One region of the Nitratireductor sp. OM-1 genome, then DNA from elsewhere that is predicted to be linked to it. Evidence: predicted binding sites of a transcription regulator. Region 1 holds the regulator's gene; each other region holds the start of a gene.

Evidence for each region. The regulator LexA, encoded in region 1, represses DNA repair genes until DNA is damaged. The targets are predictions, from matches to a motif close to TGTTCNNNNTGTGTTCNG.
Region 2: DEJ54_RS17140 (ATP-dependent helicase) is a predicted target of LexA. The motif match lies at 2,472-2,489, and genes of this name have one in related genera.
Region 3: def (peptide deformylase) is a predicted target of LexA. The motif match lies at 2,238-2,255, and genes of this name have one in related genera.

Annotation. Positions count from the first base shown of each region.
Region 1 is NZ_CP029208.1:3,109,153-3,115,470, reverse strand. It holds gene glnA (type I glutamate--ammonia ligase) at 1-101, opposite strand, end outside; gene DEJ54_RS14880 (P-II family nitrogen regulator) at 170-508, opposite strand; gene DEJ54_RS14875 (NAD(P)H-hydrate dehydratase) at 790-2,295, shown strand; gene lexA (transcriptional repressor LexA) at 2,388-3,110, opposite strand; gene DEJ54_RS14865 (MarC family protein) at 3,197-3,829, opposite strand; gene gyrA (DNA gyrase subunit A) at 4,061-6,318, shown strand, end outside.
Region 2 is NZ_CP029208.1:3,588,284-3,594,601, forward strand. It holds gene DEJ54_RS17120 (chloride channel protein) at 1-562, shown strand, start outside; gene DEJ54_RS17125 (hypothetical protein) at 734-964, shown strand; gene DEJ54_RS17130 (dienelactone hydrolase family protein) at 967-1,845, opposite strand; gene DEJ54_RS17135 (helix-turn-helix domain-containing protein) at 1,999-2,412, shown strand; gene DEJ54_RS17140 (ATP-dependent helicase) at 2,529-5,027, shown strand; gene DEJ54_RS17145 (hypothetical protein) at 5,230-5,694, opposite strand; gene DEJ54_RS17150 (DUF488 domain-containing protein) at 5,909-6,274, opposite strand.
Region 3 is NZ_CP029208.1:1,970,539-1,976,856, forward strand. It holds gene truA (tRNA pseudouridine(38-40) synthase TruA) at 1-85, opposite strand, end outside; gene DEJ54_RS09330 (GNAT family N-acetyltransferase) at 88-591, opposite strand; gene fmt (methionyl-tRNA formyltransferase) at 588-1,523, opposite strand; gene def (peptide deformylase) at 1,661-2,191, opposite strand; gene DEJ54_RS09345 (DNA recombination protein RmuC) at 2,401-3,660, shown strand; gene DEJ54_RS09350 (helix-turn-helix transcriptional regulator) at 3,720-4,034, shown strand; gene DEJ54_RS09355 (MFS transporter) at 4,076-5,272, shown strand; gene hisG (ATP phosphoribosyltransferase) at 5,400-6,092, opposite strand; gene DEJ54_RS09365 (ATP phosphoribosyltransferase regulatory subunit) at 6,089-6,318, opposite strand, start outside.

The DNA of each region.
Region 1 (6,318 bases):
GTGACATGGTGAAGCTTGCCTCTTGGATCCGTGAAGCGAAGATCGACGAACTTTACGTCGTTTTCCTTGATCTGCTTCATGATGTCTTGTGCTGTGGTCATATTCGCTTTCCTGTTTGCGATGAGCTTGCCTGATGATCCGGACATGGTCCGGGAACTACTGATTTGGGTCAGACTGCGTCTGCGCCGGTCTCGCCGGTGCGGATGCGGATGACCTCTTCAACATTGGTGACGAAGATCTTGCCGTCGCCGATGCGGCCTGTCTGGGCTGCCTTGCGGATCGCCTCGATGGCGGCGTCGACGGTTTCGTCCGGCAGGACGACCTCGATCTTCACCTTGGGGAGGAAGTCGACGACATATTCCGCCCCGCGATAGAGCTCGGTGTGGCCTTTCTGGCGTCCGAAACCCTTCGCCTCGATGACAGTGATGCCCTGAAGGCCGATTTCCTGAAGGGCCTCCTTCACCTCATCTAGCTTGAAGGGTTTGATGATCGCTTCGACCTTTTTCATGCCTCGGTGGCCTCCAAATGGGTTCAGGGACGGATGGTCCGCATCCCTTATTGCTCCGGTTCGGTTGAAGCACGAAACATGCCAACTCGTGACAGAGCCTTGCATGTTGCGTGCCAAACGCTGCATTCTGCGTCTTGAGAATTGGCGCGACGCGGTTTTCTCCGGCTTTGGCATGCTAGGCGAGCGCCCCCGGATAGCAAGATGGGAACCATGCGGTGCGGTTCGCAGTTTGAGACTTGCTTAAAAAATATGCAATGAGCCGAAGAAAGCGGCAGCTTGTTATGCGTATGGTTGTTCTGACACCTGAAGAAATGGGCAATGTGGATCGCGCGGCCATCACAGCCGGCCCTCATGACGGGTACGGGCTGATGCGCAATGCCGGCGCGGCGGTGGCCGATCTGATCCTCGAGCGGTTTTCCGGCGCTGCCGGCGTCGCGGTTTTATGCGGACCGGGCAACAATGGGGGGGACGGCTATGTCATTGCGCGGCTTCTGGCCGAGCGCGGCGTCAATGTTCGCCTGTTCGCCGATGCTGCGCCGCAGGAAGACAGCGATGCCGCCAGGGCGCGTGAAGACTGTTTTGTAACGCCCGAGGCGCTGGCCGATTTTCGCCCCGAGACCGGCTGGCTGGTGGTTGACGCGCTCTATGGCGCCGGGCTTTCAAAGCCAGTTGAGGGCATCGAGGCCGAACTCATCGAGCGGGTTGCTGCTGCGGGCGTCCCGGTGGTTGCCGTCGATCTTCCGTCCGGTCTTTCGGGGCTCACGGGCAAACCGCTGGGAAGCTGCTTCGATGCGGACCTGACCGTCACGTTTTTCCGCAAAAAGCCGGGGCATCTGCTCATGCCCGGTCGACGCCTGTGCGGCGAGCTGGTCGTGGCCGATATCGGCATTGCCGAGATGGCGCTTGCATCAATGGATATCGCCCTCTGGGAGAATGGTCCGGCGCTCTGGCGCGACGGCGTGCCGGCGGTGGAGATCGATGCGCATAAATATGTGCGTGGTCATGTGGCCGTCGTTTCGGGCGGTGGCGCATCCACTGGTGCAGCGCGGCTTGCCGCGCGTGGCGCGGCGCGCGCCGGGGCAGGGGCCGTGACGGTGCTTTCGCCTGCAAACGCCCTGTCGGTGAACGCGATGCACCTGACCTCGATCATGCTGCGCAAGGCGGAGGCGGTGGATGAACTCATCGCCTTCCTCGATGAGCGAAAACCGACAGCCGCCGTTCTCGGTCCGGCAGCCGGTACAGGCGAGCGCACGCGCAGCTTCGCGCTGGGCTTTCTGGAGCGCGATGAAGGGCTGAAAGGGCTGGTGCTGGATGCCGACGCCATCACCGCCTTTGCCGATACGCCCGATACGCTCTTCGAGGCCGTGAGAAGTTCCGTCATAGCGACCGTGCTGACGCCGCATGAAGGAGAGTTCGCGCGGCTCTTTGGCGACCTTGCGGCTGACGCTTCCATGTCCAAGGTGGAGCGTGCGCGCGCAGCGGCAGAGCGCTCAGGAGCGGTGATCATCCTGAAGGGGGCGGACACGGTCGTCGCCTGCCCGGACGGGCGCGCCGCGATCAACACCAACGGATCGCGTTTCCTGGCGACGGCGGGCTCTGGCGATGTTCTGTGCGGGATTGTGGCCAGCCTTCTGGCGCAGGGCATGCCGGTCTTCGAGGCGGCATCGGCCGGCGTGTGGCTGCATGCAGAGGCTGGCGGGATGTTCGGCCGGGGCCTGATTGCGGAGGATCTGCCCGAGATGCTTCCGCATGTCTTCCAGGCGCTCTTCCCGGACGATGTTAGCTGAACCGACGCGGAGCTTGAAAAGAGCGCGCATTCTGGATGCCGGATGGCATCGGAGCCGGGGCATGCCTGAAGCCGCCCCGGATAGTCTTAAACTCAGTAGCGGCGCATCAGGCCGACGAGGCGACCCTGCACCTTGACGCGGTCGGGGCCGAAGATACGGGTTTCGTAAGCCGGATTGGCCGCTTCAAGGGCAATCGATGCGCCCTTGCGGCGGAAGCGCTTCAGCGTTGCCTCTTCCTGATCCACCAGCGCCACGACGATCTCGCCGGGATTGGCGGTCTGCGTCTCGCGGATGATCACCGTGTCGCCATCGAAAATGCCCGCATCGATCATCGAGTCGCCCTTGACCTCAAGCGCGTAGTGATCGCCACCGGTCAGCATGTCCGGCGGAACCGCGATGGAATGGGTCTGGTGCTGAATGGCGTCGATGGGGACACCGGCAGCGATGCGGCCCATGACAGGCACGGAGACGACGCCGGAAAGCGCGTCATCATTGCTGGCGGCAGGCTTGGAGGCCGCTGGCGCGGGCGTCTTGCCGAGGCTGCCCTCGATGACGCTTGGCGAAAAGCCGCGCGCGGCGGAATTGAGGCCGGGCGCGATGGAATCGGGAAGCCGCAGAACCTCCAGCGCACGCGCCCTGTTCGGGAGCCGGCGAATGAAGCCGCGCTCCTCCAGAGCCGTGATCAGCCGGTGAATGCCGGACTTGGAGGCGAGGTCGAGCGCCTCCTTCATTTCATCGAAGGAGGGCGGGATTCCGGTCTCCTTCAGTCGTTCATGGATGAACAGAAGAAGTTCGTGCTGCTTGCGGGTCAGCATGGGCGCCACCGAGAATCAGTTAAAAACAAAACCAGAACATACTCTATATGTTCCAGTTGTGTTCCGCAACCGTCCGGTTGCAGCGCTTATGGCGCGGCGAAAAGCGCCTTGGCTCCGTCTGCCACGAACTGGACCGCGAGGGCTGCCAGAATGACGCCCAGGAGGCGCGTCAGGATGGAGCGTCCCGTTTCGCCCAGAAAGCGGTCCACGCGCTCCGCCAGCGTGAAAACGGCATAGGTGAGGAGGATTGTTCCAAGCAGGATGCCGAGCAGCGCGATGGTGCCAAGGATCGAATTGAACTCGCCCGAAAGAAGCACGGTTGCCGAGATGGCGCCGGGACCCGCGATCAGCGGAATGGCCAGCGGGAAGGCGGCGATGTTGCGGATCATGTCGCGCGTGATCGCGCGCTCGGCGCTCTTCTCATGGCGCTCCTGGCGGCGCTCGAAGATCATCTCAAAGGCGATGAAGAACAGAAGCAGGCCGCCCGCCACGCGGAAGGCGGGAAGCGTGATGCCGAACACGGCCAGAATGACGCTGCCAGCGACGCCGAACAGGGCCAGAACGGCGAATCCGATGATGGCTGCGCGCACGGCCACCTGATTGCGCTCCGAGCGGTTCATGCCTGCTGTCAGCGCCAGAAAGAGCGGCGCAAGCCCTGGCGGGTCGACGGTTACCAGCAATGTGACGAAGGCGTTGAAAACGGTATCGTAACCAGGCATCGGGTTCTCCTTGCGGCCTCTCTAGCCCAGCTTGGATGCGAGGGAAAAGCCCTCATTCTTCACGCAGGCTCGCTTCCTGCGACAATTTGTCAAGGCGCTCATCCCCAGGAGGTTCGTATGCGCCTGAAATTGCGTTGGATTTCCGTCATCAAAAACGGATGCTCAATTGGAGAATCGCTGACGGCTCATATATAAAGAGTATGTGATTCCTCATTAAGAATGTGACACGTTTTGACTGACCAGACGACGCCGAACGGATCGGGCGAGCCCGACGAAATCGAGCCGATTTCCATTGTCGAGGAGATGCAGCGCTCTTATCTCGATTATGCGATGAGCGTGATCGTGAGCCGCGCCCTGCCGGATGCACGCGATGGTCTGAAGCCGGTGCATCGGCGCATTCTCTATGCATCCCATGAGAGCGGTTACCACTGGAACCGCAAATATGTGAAATCGGCCCGTCCTGTTGCCGACGTGATGGGTAAGTATCACCCGCACGGCGATGCCGCCATCTACGACGCCCTGGTGCGTATGGCGCAGAACTGGTCCATGCGCCTGCCGCTGGTCGACGGGCAGGGCAATTTCGGCTCCATCGACGGCGATCCGCCGGCGGCAATGCGTTACACCGAGTCGCGTCTCACCAAGGGCGCGCATGAGCTTCTGGAAGACATCGACAAGGACACGGTCGATTTTCAGGACACCTATGACGGCTCCTCCAGCGAGCCGCGCGTGCTTCCGGCGCGCTATCCGAACCTTCTGGTCAATGGTTCGGGTGGTATCGCCGTCGGCATGGCGACAAATATTCCGCCGCACAATCTGGTCGAAGTCATCAATGGCTGCGTGGCGCTGATCGAGAACCCCGCACTCGGCCTGCCGCAGTTGCAGGAGATCATTCCCGGTCCCGATTTCCCGACCGGCGGCCTGATTCTCGGCCGTTCGGGCATTCGCAGCGCCTATGAGACGGGCCGCGGCTCGATCCTCATGCGCGGCAAGGTCTCGATCGAGCCGGCGCGCAATGATCGCGAAGCCATCATCATCACCGAAGTTCCCTATCAGGTGAACAAGGCGTCGATGATCGAAAAGATGGCCGAGCTGGTCCGCGACAAGCGCATTGAAGGCATTTCCGACATTCGCGACGAGAGTGACCGTCAGGGTTACCGCGTCGTGGTCGAGCTGAAGCGCGACGCCGTGGCCGATGTGGTGCTGAACCAGCTTTATCGCTTCACGCCGCTTCAGACCTCCTTTGGCGCCAACATGGTGGCGCTCAACGGCGGCAAGCCGGAACAGATGAACCTTCTTGATCTGCTCCAGGCCTTTGTCTACTTCCGCGAGGAAGTGGTCAGCCGGCGCACCAAGTACCTGCTGCGCAAGGCGCGCGAGCGCGCGCACGTCCTCGTCGGCCTGGCGATTGCCGTTGCCAATATCGACGAGGTGATCAAGCTCATCCGTCACGCGCCCGATCCGCAGACCGCGCGCGAACAGTTGATGGAGCGCCGCTGGCCGGCCTCCGATGTGGAAGCGCTGATCCTGCTGATCGACGATCCGCGTCACCGCATCAATGAGGATGGCACCTACAATCTGTCCGAAGAACAGGCGCGTTCGATCCTCGAGCTGCGTCTCCAGCGCCTGACCGCGCTCGGACGCGACGAGATTGCCGACGAATTGAACAAGATCGGTGTGGAGATTGCGGATTTCCTCGAGATCCTGTCTTCGCGCGCCCGCATTCAGCAGATCGTCAAGGACGAGCTCATCGGCGTGCGCGACGAGTTCGGCACGCCGCGCCGCACCGAGATCACCGAAGGTGGCGCAGATCTCGACGATGAGGATCTGATCCAGCGTGAGGACATGGTTGTTACGGTCACGCGCAAGGGCTACATCAAGCGCGTGCCGCTTTCGATCTACCGGGCGCAGGCGCGTGGCGGCAAGGGCCGCTCGGGCATGTCGACCAAGGACGAGGATTTCGTCACCCAGCTCTTCGTCGCCAACACCCACACGCCGATCCTGTTCTTCTCCTCGCGTGGCATTGTCTACAAGGAGAAGGTCTGGCGTCTGCCGGTCGGTACGCCGCAATCGGTTGGCAAGTTCCTGCGCAACATGCTGCCGCTCGAAGAGGGCGAGAGCATCACCACGATCATGCCGCTTCCGGAGGATGAAGAGAGCTGGGGCGCGCTGGACGTCATGTTCGCCACCACGCGCGGCACGGTGCGGCGCAACAAGCTGTCGGATTTCGTTCAGGTCAACCGCAATGGCAAGATCGCCATGAAGCTGGATGATCCGAGCGACGAGATCCTCGGCGTCTTCACCTGTACCGAAGACGACGACGTTCTGCTGACGGCGGCTTCGGGGCAGTGTATCCGCTTCTGCGTCACCGATGTGCGCGTCTTTGCCGGACGCAACTCGATTGGCGTGCGCGGCATCAATCTGGCCGAGGGCGACCGGGTCATTTCCATGGCCATCCTGGCCCATGTGGAGGCGAGCCCGTCCGAACGCGC
Region 2 (6,318 bases), 480 kb from region 1:
CGGCGGCGCATTCGGCATCATCGCCGCCGCAGCCTTCCCCAACATGGCATCCAGCGAAGGGCTCTACGCCATCCTCGGCATGGGTGCCGTTGCCGGAGCCGTTCTCGGCGCCCCCATCTCCACCACCGTCATCGTGTTCGAACTGACTGGCGGCTACGAACTGTCCATCGCGCTCCTGCTCACCGTTGCGGTGGCGCATGGCATCACCCAGGCCATTCATGGCCATTCCTGGTTCCAGTGGCAGCTGGAGATGCGCGGGCTGTTTCTCGTGGAGGGGCCGCACAAGACGCTCGGCCACATGACCCGCGTGATGGATTTCATGGAGCCATTGCCGGAAGACGAAGAGCCTGTCGCCTTCGACCCGGAAACGGGCGCGCCGGCGCTCAAACCGACCGACACGCTGGAGGCGGCGCTGCGCGCCTTCGACAAGGGCGGCTATGACCGCCTGCCCGTGGTCGATCTGCAGGATCCGGGCCGCGTCATCGCCTTTGCCAGCCATGTGCGGGCGCTGCGTTTCTTCAACCGCGCGCTGGTGGACATCAGCGAGGAAGAACACCGATAGTCCTTTAGTGCCAAAGGCTTAAAGGGATAAGGAGTGGTTAAAGGCTCCGTTAACCATAACGCCAGCGGCCAGATCTTTGCACAAGTTTAACCATGTCGCCCGCTTGAAGCGGCCCCTCCCCGCGCAGACCATCGCCTGAAACCAGTCGATTCGTAGGCGGCGAGAAGCCAGTTGTTGAACGAGGAAGCCAGAGCCCTGTCGGACAGTCTCGCGCATTCGCACGAGATTTCCGATTATGATTTCTGGCGCGCGCTCAAATCCATCGAGGACGAGCTCTACTGGCTGGAGCGCAACCGCAGGCCCATTCCCATCGATCTGATCTATGTGCGCGCCATCGTGCGCACCGCGCGCCAGAAACGCATTTTTCTGGACTTCGATCCCCTGCCCTTCGGCTCATACTGAAGTCAGGTCAGGTTCTCCTTCAGAAACGCAATCGTGCGCTCCCAGGCCAGTTCCGCCGCCGCACTGTCATAGCGGGCTTCGGACGTGTCGTTGTTAAACGCGTGGTTCACCCCTTCATAGACATGGATGGTGAAGGTCTTGCCCGCATCTTCAAGTGCGGCCCGATAGGCGTCGATGCCCGCATTCACGCGCTCATCCAGCCCCGCATAGTGCAGGAGCAACGGCGCTTCGATCCGCGCCACATCTTCCGCCGCCGGCTGCGAGCCGTAATAGGCGACGCCCGCATCCAGTTCGGGATCGGCAACGGCCAGATTGTTCACCAGCGCCCCGCCCCAGCAGAAGCCGATCACGCCCACCTTGCCGGTCGTGGCGTCATGGCCTGCCAGAAAAGCCTGCGTGGCCACCGCATTGCCCACCGTCTGATCGCGATCCAGTTCGCCGAACAGACCGCGCGCCTTGTCCTCGTCCTCCGGCGTGCCGCCCAGCGGTGAGAGGAAGTCCGGGGCAAGCGCCACAAAGCCTTCCAGCGCAACACGCCGCGCCACATCGCGGATATGCGGGTTTAGGCCGCGGTTTTCGTGCACGACGATCACGGCGGGCAGTTTCTCGCCCGCATCCGCAGGCCGCACGAGATAGCCCTTCATCTCGCCGCCCTCCCCCGGATAGGTGATGTCTGCGGCTTCAAGGCGTTCGTCATCGTCTGCGACCATGGCCGCGCGGGCGGAATTTGCCGCCAGAAGGGGCGCGATGGCGGCCGCAGCTGCGCCCGATCCGGCCAGTCGCGTCAGCCTGTTCATGAAGGCGCGGCGGTCGAGGGTCAGATGGGTGTATTCGTCATAGGCGTCGATCATCGCCTGGGTAATCTTCGGCTGATCCTGCATGAATTCACTCCCATTTCGTTGACTGGTTCCCGCCGAAGTCCAAGGTAGGGCCAGCCGGGAAAACGTCCATTCACGCCCGCGTGAACCATTTTGCCTTTCGCAGAGCGCCGGCAATACCTATATAGACTAGAGATTTTGAAGGAGCCGCGCGGCATGTGGTCAATTGGCGAACTGTCGAAACGGGTGGGCGTAAAGGTACCGACCATCCGCTATTACGAGGAAACCGGGCTGATCGAGCCGCCCGAGCGCTCCGCCGGCAACCAGCGCCGCTATGGAAAGCAGGCGATGGAGCGCCTCGCCTTCATCCGCCACGCCCGCGACCTGGGGCTGGGCATCGACGCAATCCGTTCTCTGATCGAACTGAGCGGGCATCCCGAAAAACCCTGCGAAACGGCGGACAGCATTGCCCGCGAGCACCTTACCGAAGTGCGCGAGCGCATTGCCCGCCTGCAAAGGCTGGAGCATGAGCTCCAGCGCATCGTCGACAGTTGCGACAGCGGCTCGGTTTGCGATTGCTATGTGCTGCGGGCGCTATCCGACCATTCACTCTGCGAAAGCGAGCACTGACGACGCTGTTCCCCCGCATTTTGCCGGCTTGGCACCCCCTTGGTTCGTGAGGCGCAAACCGGTACAAATAGAAAACATCCATGGGCTATGCCCCCGAATCACCATAAGCAGGTGCGATGTCCGGCTTTCCTGATGATATTCCGTTCTTTGACGAGGACGAACCCGCCCCGACGCCCCCAGCTGCGCAGAAGCCCTCCGGCATTGCAGCGCGCGCCATGGCTGCGCGCACGGGCGGACCCGACACGCGCTATCTCGATGCGCTCAATCCCGAGCAGCGGCTCGCGGTGGAAACCACCGAAGGCCCGGTTCTGGTGCTTGCGGGCGCGGGCACCGGCAAGACACGCGTTCTGACCACCCGCATCGCGCATATTCTGGCCTCCGGCCGCGCCTATCCCTCACAGATCCTGGCCGTGACCTTCACCAACAAGGCCGCGCGCGAGATGAAAGTGCGTATCGGCACGCTGGTCGGCGAGGCCATCGAGGGCATGCCATGGCTCGGCACCTTCCACTCCATCGGTGTGAAGATCCTGCGCAAGCATGCCGAGCTGGCGGGGCTCAAAAGCTCCTTCACCATTCTCGACACCGACGACCAGATCCGCCTCATCAAGCAGATCATTCAGGCCGAAGGGCTGGACGACAAGCGCTGGCCGCCGCGCCAGTTCGCGCAGATGATCGACGGCTGGAAGAACAAGGGGCTGGCACCAAAGGAAATTCCCGAGGGCGACGCCCGCGCCTTCGCCAATGGCAAGGGCCGTGAACTCTACACCGCCTATCAGAACCGCCTGAAGACGCTCAACGCCGTCGATTTCGGCGATCTCCTTTGCCATCCGATCCGCATTCTGCGCGATCATCCCGATGTGCTTGCGGACTATCACCGCCGGTTCAAATACATTCTGGTGGACGAGTATCAGGACACCAACACCGCCCAGTACATGTGGCTGCGGCTGCTCGCCCAGCGCCCCAAGAGCACGGAACCGGTGAACATCTGCTGCGTCGGTGATGACGACCAGTCGATCTATGGCTGGCGCGGCGCGGAAGTGGACAACATCCTGCGCTTCGAGAAGGATTTCCCCGGCGCTGCCGTGATCCGGCTGGAGCGCAATTACCGTTCCACCAAGCACATTCTGGGCGCTGCCTCGCACCTCATCGCCAACAATGAAGGGCGGCTTGGTAAAACGCTATTCACCGAGCATTCCGACCCCGACGATCCCAAGGTGAAGGTGCATGCCGCCTGGGATTCGGAGGAAGAGGCCCGGGCCGTGGGCGAAGAGATCGAGGCGTTGCAGTCCAAGGGCCACGCGCTCAACGACATCGCCATCCTCGTGCGCGCCTCCTTCCAGATGCGTGAGTTCGAAGACCGCTTCGTCACGCTGGGGCTCAATTACCGCGTCATCGGCGGACCGCGCTTCTATGAGCGCCTCGAGATCCGCGACGCCATGGCCTATTTCCGCATCGTCGCGCAGGCCGCCGACGATCTGGCATTCGAGCGCATCGTCAATGTGCCCAAGCGCGGGCTGGGTGAAGCCAGCGTGCGCCAGATCCACGATGTTTCGCGCATGCGTGAGGCAACGCTCCTGCAGGCCGCACGCGATCTGGTCGGCACCGAGGAGATGAAGCCAAAGCCGCGCGCCTCGCTGCGCACGCTGGTGGAGAACATCGAGCGCTGGCAGAGCATGCTCGACCGGACGCCCCACACGGAACTGGCCGAGATGATCCTCGAGGAATCCGGCTACACGGAAATGTGGAAGAACGACCGTTCGGCCGAAGCGCCGGGACGGCTTGAAAACCTCAAGGAGCTGATCCGCTCCATGGAGGAATATGAGAGCCTGCGCGGTTTTCTGGAGCATGTGGCGCTGGTGATGGACGCCGAGCGCCATGAAGAGCTCGACGCCGTAAGCCTGATGACGCTGCACTCGGCCAAGGGTCTTGAATTCCCGACCGTGTTCCTGCCCGGCTGGGAGGAAGGCCTCTTCCCGCATCAGCGCGCGCTTGACGAAGGCGGCCGCTCGGGCCTCGAGGAAGAGCGGCGGCTGGCCTATGTGGGCCTGACGCGCGCCAAGAAGAACCTGCACCTGTGGTTCGCCTCAAACCGGCGTATCCACGGTCTGTGGCAGTCGACCATTCCTTCACGCTTTCTGGACGAGCTTCCCGAAGCGCATGTGGACGTGGCCGAAGAGAGCAACAGCTATGGCGGGTATTCCGTCGGCCAGCCCGGCCGGCCCAACCCCTATGGCAAATCGCGTTTCGACGACCAGAGCGTGTTCTCCAACAGCTACGCGACGCCAGGCTGGCAGCGCGCCCAGAAGAACCGCACCGACGCAACCGCGCGCAACTGGGGCAATCGCTCCGGCCATCAGGTCGAGCGCATCGGCTATGGCGAGGCGGATTCGGGCTATGGCGCGGGGCGCGGCTCGGTGAAGGGCCGTGTGATCGAAGGCGAGCTGGTCGCCAGATCCGTGTCCGAAAAGCCGTCCACCTTCAAGGTCGGCGACCGCGTGTTCCATATGAAGTTCGGCAATGGCAATGTCTCGGCAATCGAGGGCAACAAGCTCACCATCGATTTCGACAAGGCCGGCCAGAAACGCGTTCTCGAAGGCTTCGTGAAGCCGGCCTAGAGCCGGTCTAGACCCAGCGGCAAAATCGGGAAACGGTTTTCCGTCCAAAATTTCGTAAAAACAGGAACAAGGGGTCAGGTGGAATCACCTGACCCGCAAAATGCGCGGCCCCGACGGGAATCGAGCGTTTCGATTTTCTGGAAGGAGCAAACCCGGGCGGCTGTAAGCGCACTCACCCGGCCCGCAATGTGTGCGCGCTGCTCTAGGCAGCCTTTTGCGGATCGACGTAGACGAACTTGCCGTCTTCATTTTTCTCGCGGGTCAGAATGCCGTTGCGGGCATGGCGGGAGAGCGGGCCTGAAAAGGCGTTCGACTTGTAGCGCGTGCCAAACTGGCTCTGGCAGTGGGCGACGACATCGCCAATCGTGCGCGGCTCGCTGAAGAAATCGCCTTCAAGCAGCTCATTCAGCGCCGCGACGGCGCCCCTGGCGCTGTCGGTGGTCGTCTTCTTGCGTCCGGGACGCGGCGTGTTGCGCACAATGTGCATCATGCCCGGTCCGGCAATGTATCCATCGATACCATTTTCGGACAGGCCGGCAACCTGACCGTCGCGCTGGCCCAGAACAAGCTCCACGACGCGCAATTGCACCGCTTCAGACTCGAACTTGTTCACCGCCTCGGAAAGCTCGGCAAGTTGCTGCTTTAACTTGTCAAAATCCTTGATCATAAAATCCGCCCCGATGCCGCAGCTGCCCAAAACAAGCACGCTGCCTGAACACATATGTCTCTGTCTGTATGAATGAAGTCAAGAGAGAGCCTCTGCGTATACGCTAAAGGCAAACAGGTTTCATTACCGTCTCTACTCTTTTTTACAAGAAACAGTCATTTGCGAAAAAGTACAATGGCAGGTTGCCGTTTTCAGAATTCGTATACTTTTTCCCTCAGCCATCCGTGCTTTCTTGAAAAAGATTTCGGATCACAGCCGCCTGATTGCGCTCACGGTCCCGCGCCGAGAAAAGCAGCGTCACAGGTCCTTTCCGCGCTTTTTCACGCAAGTCTTCGAGAAGATCAGGCTGCGCCTTCAATTCAGCGCAATATCTGTTGCAGAACGTGTCCCAGCGCTCCGGCTGATGCGCAAACCACCGGCGTAGCTCGTGGCTCGGCCCGATCTGAGGCAGCCAGCTTTCAAGCGCAGCGCGCTCCTTGCTGACGCCGCGCGGCCACAGCCGGTCGACGAGGATGCGCGCGCCATCCTCCGGCTCGACAGGATCATAGATCCGCTTGAGACGAATGCCCGCAATCGACATTGCCCGGTCTCCTGCTCATTGGCGATACAATCATCCACACCCGA
Region 3 (6,318 bases), 1.1 Mb from region 1:
CCTGCACCGAATGATGCGTCGCCTGACGCTGCCAGCCGAAATAGGGGCCGCCATCATATTCGATGTCGATGCGAAAACGCGCCATGGTCAGAGCCCGCCAAAGGCCGGTGCGTAGACCAGCCGTCCTGTTGTTGGTGTCTCGCCCCAAAGGGCGGCCTGCAGCGCCGCGCACTGGTAGTCGCTGTCGAAGGCGGCTGCATCCTCATGCGTGTAGCCGAAACGTCCGTAATAGGCCGGCTCGCCAAGCACGATGGAAAGCGTCTCGCCGGCAGCTCTGAGACGCCGATGCGCTTCCTCGACAAGCTGTGCGCCAATGCCCTGCCGCTGGTGCTCCGGCAGAACGGCAAGCGGCGCGAGCGCAACTGCCGGAAAGCTGTCGCCGTCACTCTCGACGGTCAAGCGCGAGAAAAGCACATGACCGCAGATCGCGCCGTCATCGGCTTCGGCCACCAGCGCCAGCACGGCGTCACCCGCCTCGTGAAGGGCCGTAACAAGCCCGGCCTCGCCATCGCCGTCAAAGGCGGCGGTCAGCAGGGCATGAACCGCATCGCGGTCGGCCTCAGTCTCCGGGCGGATGGTGATGGCGCTCATGGGAGCACGGTTCCCTTCTCGAGCTTCGCGCCGCGCAGGAAGTCCACCGCCTTCATCGGTTTGCCACCGGCGCGCTGCACTTCGCTCAGCCGCACTGCGCCATCGCCGCAGGCAATCGTCAGCGTGTCGTCCAGCGCCTCACCGGGCGCGCCTTCGCCGCTGGAAAGAACCGTGCGCAAAAGTTTCACGCGTTCCGGCTTGCTGCCGAACTGCATTTCGCACCATGCGCCGGGGAAGGGCGAGAGCCCGCGAATGTGATCGTGCACTTCCTTCGCGGGACGGGACCAGTCCACCCGCGTCTCGTCCTTGAGGATCTTTCTGGCATAGGTCGCGCCGTCTTCGGGCTGCGGCGTGAGTTCAAGCGCGCCTTTCTCAAGCGCATCCATCGCCTTCACCATCAGCGCCGCGCCTGTTTCGCGCATGGCGTCATGCAGTTCGCCGCCGGTCATGTCGGGGGTGATGGCAAGGCGCTCCGTCATGGCGACGGGGCCGGTGTCCAGCCCCTCGTCCATCTTCATCACCATCATGCCGGTTTCTGCATCGCCGGCCATGATCGCACGCTGGATCGGAGCCGCGCCGCGCCAGCGCGGCAGAAGCGACGCATGGCCGTTGAAGCAGCCAAGGCGCGTGCCTTCCAGAATGGCTTTGGGCAGCAGCAGGCCATAGGCAACGACAATCGCCGCATCCGCATTGAGTGCGCTGAATTCTGCCTGTTCTTCCTCGCTCTTCAGCGATTTCGGTGTGCGCGCCTCGATGCCCAGTTCCTCGGCGGCGCGGTGCACGGGCGATTTGGTCAGCTCAAGCCCGCGCCGTCCGGCGGGGCGCGGCGGCTGGGAGTAGACGGCCACGATTTCGTGACCGGCCCCGGCCAGCGCCTGAAGGGTGGCGACCGAGAAATCCGGTGTGCCCATGAAGATGAGACGAAGTGCCATGCCGCGTGTCCGATGCGTCCAGTAAACGAAATGAGCGCATCAGCGCCCATGCGGGTGCTTGAAGCGGATTTACCGGTTGAAGGTCAAGCCCCGCAGGCTGAAATGCCCGTATCGGTCGCGGCAGGAGAGGGGCGGCGTCAGCCGACCATGCGCGCGGGCGGCCGATCCTTGGCGAGTTTCCTGAACTTGCGCACCACCATGTCGCGCTTCAGCTTCGACAGATAGTCGATGAACAGAACGCCGTTCAGGTGGTCGATCTCGTGCTGCAGGCAGGTGGCGAGCAGGCCGTCGGCCTCCACCGTCTGCTCTTTGCCGTCGACATCGAAGTAGTTCACCGTCACACCGGCCGGGCGTTCCACCTCGGCATAGTAATCGGGAATGGAAAGGCAGCCTTCCTCATGCACGTTGCGCGCATCGGTGCTGGCCACGATTTCGGGGTTGATGACCACGAGCGGAGCCGGCTCTTCGTCCTTCTCGGCAACGTCGATCACCAGCATGCGAAGCGGCTCGCCAACCTGAATGGCGGCAAGGCCGATGCCCGGCGCGTCATACATGGTCGCCAGCATGTCGTCGGCGAATGTGCGCAACTGATCGTCAAAGCGCTCCACCGATTTGGAGGTTTCGCGCAGGATCGGGTCCGGAAGAAGAACAAGCGGTTTGATGGTCATGGCTGTCAGGTAAGCCCTGACCGGCGGAACGTCAATACACAATGCCTGTTCACGTTTTGATCTTATAATGCTATCCCGAATCCACCAGATCGCCCTGTGTCCCGTTCGGACGCGCAAAGGATGATCCAAATTATTGAGCGAGCATCGGAATAGCCGAACCCGGTTTTCACCTTTCGGTCCCATGCTTCCAACATGGCGGGATAAAGCAGATGTCCGACATTTTCGCAGCACCGGTGGCGCAGCTCGGCGCGAGCACCTTCACGCTGGGGCAGCTTTTACTGGCTGGCGGCGCTCTGCTCTTCGGTCTGATGGTCCTGCTGATCGCCGGGCTCTGGCGTGCTGCACGGGCGCGCGCGGTCGCAGCCGCGGAAGCGGCGCAACATGCCCGCGAGGCCGAGGCGCGCATGGTCGAGCTCACACGGGCGCAGGCCGAGTTGCAGGGGCGCATGGGGTCGATTGCCGAAGTGTTCGGCAACCGGCAGGCCGAGCTCACCCGCGCCCTGTCGGAGCGGCTTGATGGCATGAGCACGCGCCTTGGCCAGTCCATTAACCAGCAAACCAAGTCGACACATGAGAATCTGGCGAAGCTGCAGGAGCGGCTGGCAGTCATCGATACCGCACAGAACAACATCCAGTCGCTTGCCGGACAGGTGGTGCAGCTCCAGCAGATCCTCTCCAACAAGCAGACGCGCGGGGCGTTCGGCCAGTCGCGTATGGAGGCGATCATTGCCGACGGTCTGCCGCATGGGGCCTATGAGTTTCAGGCCACGCTTTCCAATGGCAGCCGGCCCGACTGCGTGGTGAAGATGCCCAATGACGCGCCTTCGCTGGTGATCGACGCCAAGTTTCCGCTTGAGGCGTGGAACGCCATTCGCGCCGCCTCGGAAGGCGAGGGCGGCAGTCCCGAAGCGCGCAAGGGGGCGGAGGCGGCGTTCCGGCGCGATATCGATGTGCATATCAGGGCGATTTCGGAAAAGTATCTTCTCACTGGCGAAACGCAGGACACGGCGTTCATGTTCGTGCCGTCGGAGTCGATCTTCGCCGAGATCCACGAGAATTTCGAAAACCTCGTTCAGCGCGCCCACCGCGCCCGCGTGGTGATCGTTTCCCCGTCGCTGCTCATGCTGTCGATCCAGGTGATTCAGGCAGTGCTCAAGGATGCGCGCATGCGTGAGCAGGCGCATCTGATTCAGGCCGAGGTGGTGCGGCTGATGCAGGATGTGGGCCGGCTTGATGAAAGGGTGCGCAAGCTGCAGACCCACTTCATGCAGGCCAATCGCGACATCGATCAGATCCTGACCTCGACCGACAAAGTCACCAGGCGCGGCGAGAAGATCGAGGCGCTGGAACTGGGCGCGGGTGAGGCGGAGAAACCGGCAAAGGACGACAATCGCCTTGCGCCAAAACCGCCGACCGGCGAGGGCGGTCCCGGCTCCGGCCAGCTACGCCTGCGCGTCGTGGATGAATAGTTCGAATATTTTCGAAATAAGATTGACAGTGCGGGCGCTGGGATTTAGGCGTCCGTACCATGGAACTTGAAACCGCATCCTCCCAGCTTGAAGCGCTCGGCAATCCGGTGCGGTTGCGCATCTACCGCATGCTTGTGCGTGCGGGTGGCGAGGGCATGCCCGTCGGCGGGTTGCAGGAGCGGCTTTCCATGCCCGCCTCCACCCTCTCGCATCATTGCAAGAAGCTTCTGGAAACCGGCCTCATCACGCGCGAGCGGCAGGGCACCACGCTGATCTGCCGGGCGCACTACCCGGCGATGCACGCACTGATCGGTTATCTCGTGGACGAATGCTGTGTCGAAAGCTGCCAGCCCCAGAGCTCCGGGGAAAATTGACGATGGCGCGCGCCCGGACCGCTGAGCCTGGATACAGGCGCATGATTACGGCGCTCGGCATCGCGCAGATCTGTTCCTGGGGCTCGATCTTCTACAGTTTCCCGCTCATTGCCGAAGCCATGCGCATCGAACTCGGCTGGTCGAAGCCGCTTCTTTACGGCGGTGCGACGGCGGGGCTTCTTCTGGCAGCCTTCGCCGCCTATCCGGTTGGCGCGGCCATCGACCGGGGCTATGGGCGCTGGGTCATGAGCGGCGCATCGCTGACGGCGGGGCTCCTCTATCTCCTGTGGTCGCAGGTCGACAGCATCGCCTTCTTCTATGTGGTTGTGCCGCTTCTCGGCGGGCTTCAGGCGGCAACGCTTTACGAGCCGGCCTTTGCGGTGCTGGCCCGCCGTGTCGGTGCGCTTGAGGCGCGGCGCGCCATCACCGCGCTCACCCTGTGGGGCGGCTTTGCCAGCACGGTTTTCGTGCCGCTGGTGCAATGGCTCATCGCGACGCTTGGCTGGCGCGGTGCGCTGATGGTGCTGGGCGGGATCAACGCCTTTGTGTGCGCGAGCCTCTATTTCGCGGTGATCGATCCTGCCCGCGACAGGCCGAAGGAGCCGGCAGCCGAAGGCGCGCGGCCGGTCATGAACGGGCGCGAAGCGGTGTTCTGGGCGTTTCGTCAGCCAGTGTTCTGGGCGCTGGCGCTGTTCCTGGTGCTTTACGCCGGGGTGTTCTCCAGCCTGAGCTTCCACATCTATCCGCTGCTTCTGGAGCGGGGGCTGAGTGCCGCCGAAGTGGTGAGCATCGTCGCGGTCATCGGCCCGGCGCAGGTGGCTGGCCGCATCGTGATCTGGACGTTTGCGCCCAATGCGCCCGTACGCCTCATCGGCGCTGCCATGGTCGCGGTGTTTCCGCTGGTGCTTCTGGGCTATGCTTTCGCGCCGCCGCACGTGCTTCTGATCGCGGCGATTGCAGCCGTTTACGGCGCAGCCAATGGCATGATGACCATTGTGCGCGGCCTTGCCGTTCCCGAAATGCTGAGCCGCGAGGCCTATGGCGCGATCAACGGCGCGCTCATCACGCCGTCACGCACGATCGAGGCGCTGGCCCCGCTGGGCGTCGCCGCGCTGTGGGCGGCAAGCGGCGGCTATGATCTCTATCTGATGCTCGCCTTCGCGGCCACGCTGGTTATGGTGGGGGCGTTCTGGACGGCCTCTTTCATGGCCCGTCCAAAATTTCCGAAAACGCACTAAAACGAGCGAATTCCCGCGATTTTTCCCGAATTCTCGCGAAAACGGGAAAAATCTCTGGCTGTGAAATGTCCAGAGCAATTCCAGGAAAAGCGGGCACCGGTTTTCCGTCCGGAATTGCGCAAGAACTCTAGACCGAGAAGCGGGCCGTCAACGCTTCCAGCGCCGCGGCGTCGGCTGCCGGACGCTCGCGCAGCGCTGCCACGAGGCAGGCTTCGGAACGCAGGATCACGCCATCGTCGAGCACCTTCAGGTGATTGGCGTCGAGCGTCGAGCCGGTCGAGGTGATGTCGACGATGATGTCGGCGGAACCGGCTGCCGGCGCACCTTCGGTCGCGCCGAGGCTCTCCACGATGCGGTAGACCTGAATGCCGTGCTTCTGCGAGAAGAACTGCTGCGTCAGCCGCCAGTATTTCGTGGCAATCCGCAGGCGGCGTCCGTGACGGTGGCGGAAATCGGCGGCCACATCGTCCAGATCGGCCATGGTCGCCACGTCGAACCAGACTTCCGGCACCGCAACCACCACGTCTGCCCGGCCGAAGCCCAGCCGCGCGGCGATCTCCACCTTGCGTTCCCAGTCGGGAATGGTTTCGCGCACCAGGTCTTCGCCGGTCACGCCGAGGTCGACCGTGCCGCGCTCCAGCTCACGGGCGATTTCGGATGCGGAAAGGAACGCGATCTCCACCCCGTCGACGCCTTCCAGCGTCGCGCGGTAGCTGCGGTCGTTTTCCGGCAGGTGAACGGTCAGGCCGGCCTTTTCGAGCTGCGCCAGCGCATTTTCCTTGAGGCGGCCCTTGGAGGGCAGGGCGAGGGTGATGCTCATGCCGCCGTCTCCCTGAGTGCTGCAACGCGATCGAGCCAGATGGAAAAGCCGACGCCGGGAATGGGCGTCTCTGCGCCCAGAAGCGTCAGGAGCCGGTCATAGCGTCCGCCACCGGCTAGCGGCTGCACTGCATCCGAAGCGGCGATCTCGAACACGAAACCGGTGTAGTAATCGAGCGGGCGGCCAAAGCCGGCGTCATAGGTCAGTGCGTCGAGCGGCAGGCCCT